Regions from separate parts of the Zooshikella ganghwensis genome, predicted to be linked through region 2. Evidence: predicted binding sites of a transcription regulator. Region 2 holds the regulator's gene; the other holds the start of a gene.
What was found. The regulator FliA, encoded in region 2, starts transcription of late flagellar genes. The targets are predictions, from matches to a motif close to CTAAAGTTNNNNNNNNNNCNGCCGATA.
Positions count from the first base shown of each region.

Region 1: the regulator FliA is predicted to act here: its motif matches at 2,437-2,463, upstream of KHS79_RS09940 (DUF5610 domain-containing protein).

Region 1 is NZ_JAEVHG010000005.1:199,673-204,074, reverse strand. It holds gene KHS79_RS09945 (non-ribosomal peptide synthetase) at 1-591, opposite strand, end outside; gene KHS79_RS09940 (DUF5610 domain-containing protein) at 1,171-2,346, opposite strand; gene KHS79_RS09935 (DnaJ domain-containing protein) at 2,516-3,994, shown strand; gene KHS79_RS09930 (GNAT family N-acetyltransferase) at 4,083-4,402, opposite strand, start outside.
Region 2 is NZ_JAEVHG010000007.1:86,399-90,800, reverse strand. It holds gene KHS79_RS12050 (chemotaxis protein CheA) at 1-302, opposite strand, end outside; gene KHS79_RS12045 (protein phosphatase CheZ) at 315-1,106, opposite strand; gene KHS79_RS12040 (chemotaxis response regulator CheY) at 1,116-1,496, opposite strand; gene KHS79_RS12035 (RNA polymerase sigma factor FliA) at 1,809-2,552, opposite strand; gene KHS79_RS12030 (MinD/ParA family protein) at 2,552-3,379, opposite strand; gene flhF (flagellar biosynthesis protein FlhF) at 3,419-4,402, opposite strand, start outside.

The sequences.
Region 1 (4,402 bases), on a different contig from region 2:
TGTTTTTTTCCAGTATGCTTCAACTTTGCAGTAGTTTTCGGTTTTTGAATATTCTGTACTTTCAATAACACAAGGTAAATATTGCTGAGTATTTCCTTTCCACTCAACCCCTTTTATATTAGAAATATAGGCATCACCCAATTTATTAATAAGCTTTACGATGCCATAACCATCAACCACAATATGATGCGCTAAAACAACGAAAACATGACGTTGATCTGACTCAGTTAACAACACCACACGAACCAAGTCACCGCGGTCCAAAGAAAATGCATATGGGAGTTCATTCTTTAACCATGCTTGTAACTGCTGACTCGGATCTAAGGTTTGGCTAAAGTCAATTGTTGAAAGCTCAGGGTATTGCTGTACATTATACTGCTTTGGTACACCATCAACGAGTGTAAATCGAAGCCCCACAAAGTCTAATGACTGAAATACTTGATTAACGGCTTTTGATAATGCTTCTTTATCCAATAAACCCTGCAACTCAATAATTAGACCGACGGTATATTTTGTTGAATCAGTTTCCTGACACTGATCGAAATAAATAGCTTGTTGCTCTGGGTGAAGTGGATAATGTGTATACTTCATAAATACTCCCTAATAAATTCAAGCACAATCAACAGCTACGTTAAGATTGTTTGCTATACCTTTAGCAATAACGCGAATATGACTGAATCAGCCATACTTTCATAGGTACAAAAAGTAATTGGCGTGTTCTTTAGCAAAAAAGAAGAGAAAGGCTATCATATGATCAACTCCTTGATGCTCACCTGTTGTACATACTACAGGTAACCACTAATCCTAAAAAAAGCTTAATTATTGGACAAAAAGTGGCCCTTGGTGAAAGGCATATATACCCTTTACGAATAATTTTTAGGGTTTGTTGTCAGCGCTATTAAAACAACTATGGTTGCGCTCGTAAGTCCTAACAGACTAGACTAGCACCGCTAAAAACCCTTCGTTTTGGGCATATAAAACAAGTGAAGCCTATCAGAAATCAGCTGAATTTCCATCCGTAAAATACGAAATGTATCAAACTGCGTATTGATATGTATCAGGCAATGTCGTAGTAGCGGCTACGCTACAGATATAAAGCGTTTGCATTTCTTTTCACAAACGTAAAAGCCTATCTACCTTTTTCAATAGGTAGATAGGTTACATGTGGTATCAACTTTCTAACGAAGATAGAAAATAATCTGTTATTTCCTGCAACTTCACTAACTCGTCATTTAATACGCTTTCCTGGCGCTTATTATTTTCTAATTTGACAGGTTCTAACTGACTCAGTAACTTGGCTAGCAGTTTACCTGGTTGATCAAACAACTGCCCTACCTTTTGATATGTATTTTGGAGCTGTTGACCAAAATCAGCTAATTGGGTAATAGGAGAGCGATTATTCAACGCTTCAAAGCCTCCACCGTTAGCTGAGGCATATGCCTGCTGCATCTGTTGTACTTCAGTTTGTTGCAATGTCAGTGAAAATTCACTGAGCGTAGAGGCATCAATACCCAACGACAAAGCCTGGTCAAATGCGCTGCTGACATTACCTTCAAAAAAATCATTAGCTAATACTGTTACATCAGCTAATAAAGCATTAATCGCATTTAACTCAGACTCATTTAAATCCCCTTCAACACTCAACTGAAACCCACTTTGGTACTGTGTTTGATTAGTGCTGACCGCTGCTTGTCCTTGTTGCAAGTATCCATTTGCAGCTGAAAACTGTTTAAATGCATTTATCGTCACCACATCGCCCTCTTTCGTGGTAACCTGAAAGGAAAACTGATTATCTAACTGATAATACTGTTGATGACTACGTAGACTCGTCGTTTGAGGCTCTCCCCCTAGGGCAATATCACTTAACGAGATTTTATCCGCATAATCAGTAAACCTACTCTGTAGCTCGTCAAGCCCTGCAGATACCAGATCAAAACTAGTATCAATATCTGCTTCTAAGTTGGGATTTAATAAGCCTAAAGCCTGAAGATCTTCACGAGCTTGAGCAAAACCTTTTGCAACGCCCTCCCTTGCTTGTCCTAATAAGTTTTGTAATCGCTCATTATCAGCACCTTCGGATTGTTCTGTGACTAAACGCTGTTCTACAAATTTTAAAATAGTATCGGCCACCTGCTCTGGTCGATACCCCGCAGATTCAGCTTTTAAGGGTTCTTCAGCACCTAGCTGCTGCCCTACACGTTGTAATAACGTATTCTGCAACAGCTGACGTGTACTTCCCCCAGCAGACGACCGCATTAAAGCTTGACTGTTTGTTGCCGCTTGCTGATATTGTTCGGCATGTTCTGGCCGCATTGAGTTCAGTAAATGTCCTGGTGTGATATTCATTAATGTAACCTCCAGATCGCTCTCTCCGACACTGACGCCATCGAACATGCCTTAAAGAACGTACTGATTCAGTCCTCTCTATATACTCGTTATCGGCATACGCCGCCAACACTTTAAGACTGCTATACTCATTCACAACTCATAATTAAGTTGGAAGCCATTGCAAGCCATGACGGCGCCATCTAAGCAAAGAATTCACGACTTACTGCAACAATTAGGCCTATCTCCAGATGCTTCGTTGCATGATGTTAAACAAGCTTATCGACAACGCGTAAAATCATTACATCCCGATAAAAACCCAGGGCAAGATACGACTGCAGCGTTTCAACAGTTACAACATACCTACCAAACTTTGGTGCAATACTACCAGTATGGAGCTCAGCCTCCACCAGTCCAACCGCCCTCTCATCACACGAAAGAAGAAATCACCACACCTGTGTCATTTGCTAATCAGGCCCCCAAACCGCCACCACCTATACCTAACCCTGTCATCAAACAAGCTATCGTTTGTCGGCATTGCCGTAAAGATAGACAAGGTTTGCGTTATCGCTGTTGGCAAAAAGTCACTGGTTTGATCATTATCACTCGACACAAACTGGTGTCAGGTATTTGGTGCCAGCATTGCAGCTTACGCTTAGCACTCAAAATTAATATTTGGAATTTACTACTGGGTTGGTGGAGTATAACCGGGCCTTGGCATACCATCCGGAGCTGGTGGACAAACACTTTAGGAGGCAAAACACCGCTAGCCGAAAACAGTAAATTAGAATATCGACTGGCATTGCAGCATATTGCAAAAAGCCGATTTAATGAAGCAATCGGTCACTTGTATTGGTTGAAACACTATTGTCAAAATCAAGCCATGCAAGACAAAGTCAATCAGCTATTACATCAACTGGGTGATCCCAGCGAGGCTGTCGCTCAGCCTCCAGAATCTACTCACTTCTTTAAAAGTCAGTTTATTTTGCTGAGCTTGATGATATTGTTTATTAGTCTACCTATACTGATATGGCAACAGGCATTTGAACCACTTGCATTAGTCAGCAAACCACCCATTTCTGCAAATCCCATTGCACCAGAAGCCCAACATCAAGCTCTTTATCGAAGCCATCGCTTAGGAAGTCATTATACGCTTGACGCTGTCGCCTTACTTTCTGCTCCAGATATTAAAAGTGCCATTATTACACGAGTAGGCCAATATGCACCTGTTAATGTAGTATCTAAAGGACCTCAAGGCTGGGTGACACTATCAACAACTAAAGGCTTGCAAGGGTTTGTTGCTGAACAGCTTATAGGATTTGGCAATCATACTATCGCAAAACGTTACCAGTGCCAGCAATACCCTGGTCCACGCCCATTTAATGGTGAGCTATTAGGACAACATAATGGAAAAAAACGCTTATCCATCGAAAACCCACACACAAACGATGCGATTGTTTTATTTAGACAACAAAATAAAACCGTTCAATTAGTTTATATTTACGCTCAGCAGCAAATCCACGTTCAACGCTTACCTAATCGAATTGACAATATTATTATTCGCCATGGTCAATTTTATAACCACGCCTGCCGCACATTTACTGCTAATTTAGAAGAACGCAAAGAGCCCCTTACTATTATTAGCAACCAACAAAAGCTACAGTTATAATGCTTACGATATTGCTACTGACAAGCAAGAGCAAATTTAATATTCTCAATTACAACAATTAACTAAAAAATTGACAAAGTATTTATATTTAATTCTTTTTATTTTGCAAATATTGAGTTTTAGTGAGCTTAAATATATCACACTGCTTCCCCATCACGGTTTGAGAATGGCTATAAACTTCACCTACTTTTAGAGCCACACTCTTTGATGCTTTATTTTCCGGATGGATTAGACTAATCAGCTCAGGTGTATCAAGATAAGTGAACCCCCACTCAATTGCTGCCAGTGCTGCTTCGGTTGCATACCCCTTGCCCCAATAATCAGGCGAAATCCCCCAACCTACTTCAATGCCTGGCCATCCTTCAGGCTCCCAAATTCCGACTCTACCCAAAAAGTTACTTGTTTTTT
Region 2 (4,402 bases):
TCATTCACTTTGTCTAACGCTTGCAGAACAACATCCATCAGTTCGGGCGTTACAGCGCGCTGCCCATTCCGTAATGTATCAAACACATTCTCAGCAACATGACAGCATTCAACCAGCGCATTGAGCTGGAGAAAACCTGCCCCACCTTTAACCGTGTGAAAGCCTCTGAAGATTGCATTCAGTAAATCTTTATCATCTGGACGGTTTTCAAGATCAACTAACTGCTCAGATAACAGCTCCAAGATTTCCCCAGCTTCGACAAGAAAGTCTTGTAGAATCTCTTCATCAGCATCAAAACTCATGAAATAACTCCCCTAGAACCCCAAGCTGGATAATAGGTCATCAACCTCATCCTGACCTGATACCACATCAGTACGTTCTTCTGCACGCATCTGAGGCCCTTCGGCAACGGTTTTATCTTTTTCCTTCGTCTCAAAGCGATGTTCAATGCCTGTTATCGTATCGAGCTGTCCTGCCATACGCACTAAATTAACCAGGCTTTCTTCAACTTCAGCTACCAAATCCACGACTTTTTTAATGACCTGGCCCGTTAAGTCCTGAAAGTCCTGAGCCAAAATAATTTCGTTTAAATTGCTATACAGTGTATTTGCTTTTCCTTCAGTGGAGTCTAAAAACACTTCAATATGTTGGTACAACTCGCGAAATTCCGTAGGCTTCATCTGTCGCTTACGTAACTTTTGCCAGCTTTCACGCAAATTTTTCGATTGTTCAGCAATATCACCCGCAATAGGTACACTGGCATCCACCAGATCCATGGTGCGATTCGCCGCTTTTTCAGTCATTTTGGTGACATAGTTTAAACGCTCAGAGGCGTCCGCCATGCTGGAAATTTGTTCTTTATCTTCTCCAGAAAAGCCTGCTTCCAAATGAAAGTTCATAATCGCTTCATGCAAGGCTCTGGTTAAACGGCCAATCTCTTTATAAAGACTTTTATCGCGTACCTCATTAATTTCGTGAATTACCTGAATGGCATCTTTTAAATTACCTTTTTCCAAATACTCCACCATTTGGTGGGCGCGGCTTTTTAAGTCTTTTTCAAGCTCTGCTGGTGTGAGCCCTTCAGTGTATTTATCTAATAACGACATATCAGCCTCTTAACCACCCGCTTCCACACGCTCAAATATTTTTTCAATTTTTTCTTTCAATACTTGAGCAGTAAAAGGCTTGACTACATAGCCATTAACGCCAGCTTGTGCAGCCTCAACAATTTGGTCTCGTTTTGCTTCAGCCGTTACCATTAAAACCGGTAAAGAAGCGAGCTTAGGATCAGCACGAACGGCTTTTAATAAGTCAATTCCCGTCATACCCGGCATATTCCAGTCCGTCACTAAAAAATCAAAGCCACCACTTTTCAACATTGGAAGTGCTGTTTGACCGTCATCCGCTTCTGCCGTGTTGGTAAACCCCAAGTCTCGCAGTAGGTTTTTAATGATTCGCCTCATGGTGGAAAAGTCATCCACAATAAGGATCTTCATATTTTTATCCAAGGCGACCTCCCTCATGATGCACAGATGCTGCCTTTTTACATCTACTACAAGTCTAGTAGGTGATTATTGGCATGCCAGTTTATTCGATTTATGTTTAGAAAGTGTTCAAAACATTTTCATTACGCAATAACACTTTATAGCCAGAAACAAGGACTAAATCATGACCTTTAAAAGACTGGGATAATTATTCAATAATACTCAATCAATTTTTTTTGTATTAACCTGACGTGTCTTAGACTACATCTACTGTGGTTGAATGGTGTTAGAACATAAAGATTATGATTTTATTAAAGACTGAGATTATTCGGGCTGCCAGTCAGCTAACCGAGCACGAAGTCGCATAGCGGCTTGTGAATGAATTTGACTCACTCGAGACTCACTTACCCCTAACACCTGCCCAATTTCTTTAAGGTTTAGCTCTTCATCGTAATAAAGTGCCAGCACCAGTTGCTCTCTTTCTGGCAACATTTGTATTGCCTGCGCTAAATCATGCCGCAGTTTTTTCTGCTGGAGTTCATCTGGTGGTTTATCGCTTGTGTGTTCGCTGGCTAATGATGCTTGTGATGTATCCCCAGCCGCGGTCAGCTCCTCAAATGAAAACAATCGACTACCTGATAAATCACTCAACATGGCATAGTAGTCATCCAGTGAAAGGGAAAGTGCTTCTGCTATTTCCTGATCCTTGGCGTCACGGCCATACTTTGCTTCGATCTGTTGAATAGCCTCAGCAATTCGTCGACTATTTCGATGCACAGAGCGCGGCACCCAATCCCCTTTGCGGATTTCATCGACAATACTGCCTCGGATACGAATGGTGGCATAGGTTTCAAATGAGGCCCCTTTACTCGCATCATATTTTCGCGCAGCCTCTAGCAGCCCGATCATTCCTGCTTGAATCAGGTCATCCAACTGTACGCTGGCAGGAAGTCGGGCAGCAGTATGTAAGGCGATTCGTTTAACAAGTCCGGCATAACGCTGGACAAGTTGCTGTCCTTGCTGCCCACTTACCTGGGAATATAGTCCAACACCTTGCATTGATTTCATCAACAACGTCCGACTTCACAGGACACCAAGGTTTCCACAAAAAATTCCAAATGCCCTCGAGGTGAGGCTGGTAAGGGAAAGTTATCAATCTTCTGCGCCAGCGCTCGTATCGCTATTGCCGCTTTTGCCCGAGGATAACACTCCAATAAGGGGCGTTGCCGCTGCACCGCTTTACGTAAGGCGTCATCAAAAGGAATAGCCCCTAAATACTGCATGGTGACATCCAAAAAGCGCTCGGTGACATTGGTCAGCTTATTAAAAAGTTGCTGACCCTCCTGCTGACTTCGCACCATATTGGCAATAACCCGATAACGCATGACCTGGTGATCTCGATGGAGCAACTTAATCAGCGCATAGGCATCAGTAATGGAGGTTGGCTCATTGGTGACAACGATCAGCACTTCTTGGCTGGCAATTACAAAGCTAACCACTGAGCTGGAAATCCCCGCAGCGGTATCAATCATTAACACATCCAGTTGGTCATTAAGATCACTGAAGGCACTAATTAACCCTGCATGCTGCTGCAAGGATAGCTGTGTCATCGCCTGTGTTCCGGAGGATGCGGGGATAATTTTTATACCGCCAGGCCCGTGTAAAAGAATATCCCGTAACTCACACTTACCTGCCAACACGTCCGCGATGGTGTGTTTTGGTGACAAGCCCAGCAAGACATCAATATTAGCGAGCCCCAAATCAGCATCAAGCAGCATGACGCGACGCCCCATTTCTGCCAGAGCAATACTCAGGTTAAGCGCCACATTGGTCTTGCCTACACCTCCTTTACCTCCGGTTACAGCGAGTACCTGAACTGGATGTTTAATTCCCATCGTGTTGTTTACTCAGACAACAAACATAATAATTTGTAATTACCCAACAGCACACTCATTAAACAGTGAGTGTCCTGCTATAGTCCATTCCTGTTGTACAAGCCATGCGGCATCATCTTCAGCCAGTGCTCCCGATATTGCTACCGCTCGACTCAACAACGTATGACTGCGCGCTAGGGCAATATCTTCAGGAATACGCTGTCCATCGGCATAATAAGAAACCGCAAGCTGGGCAGCCATCACCATATCCAAAGACTCGCCTAGATTATGTGTTTCATCCACTTTCGTCAGAATCGTACCCACTGTTTGTGCTGTCGAGTAAGTATCGATTGCTTGCTCAAGTACTGCACGTTGGCTGGTAGTAGCCAACACCAGAAAATTCCGAACCATTGGCCGTACTTGATCAAGTAAATTTAATTGTAGCTGCAAATTATCATCCTGCGGATGCAGACCCGCCGTATCAATTAAAATCAATGATTTACTACGAAAGGCGTCCAATGCCTGTTGTAAGCCTGACAAATCATTCACCACACGGATTGGCACATTTAAAATGCGGCCAAGGGTTTTTAACTGATCACAGGCGCCTATACGGAAAGTATCTAAGGTAATCAACCCCAGTGACTCGGTGCCATGCTGCAAGGCATAACGAGCAGCCAGTTTGCCCACGGTGGTGGTTTTACCACTGCCAGTGGTCCCAAGCAGTGCAAAAACTCCTCCACTGTCGACTAAATCTCGCTTAGTGGTATTCAGCAAACGGCTAAGCTGGCCCAATACATGTCGCCATGCCACTTTTACAGCACTATCGGCTGGAATGTTTTGCACAATCGCATGGCTTCGCTGTGGTGACAGGCCCATCCCCACTAGGCGCCGCCAGACCATTGCGGCAACGGGGTTAAGCTGACAAAAATCGCCCCAGGCTTTTTGCCCCATCTGCTGCTGTAGCAACATCCTCATACCATGCAACTCTTGCTGTAAATTGGTCAGCAGCCCAGGTGCTGTATCACCTACTTGCTCATGTTGTTG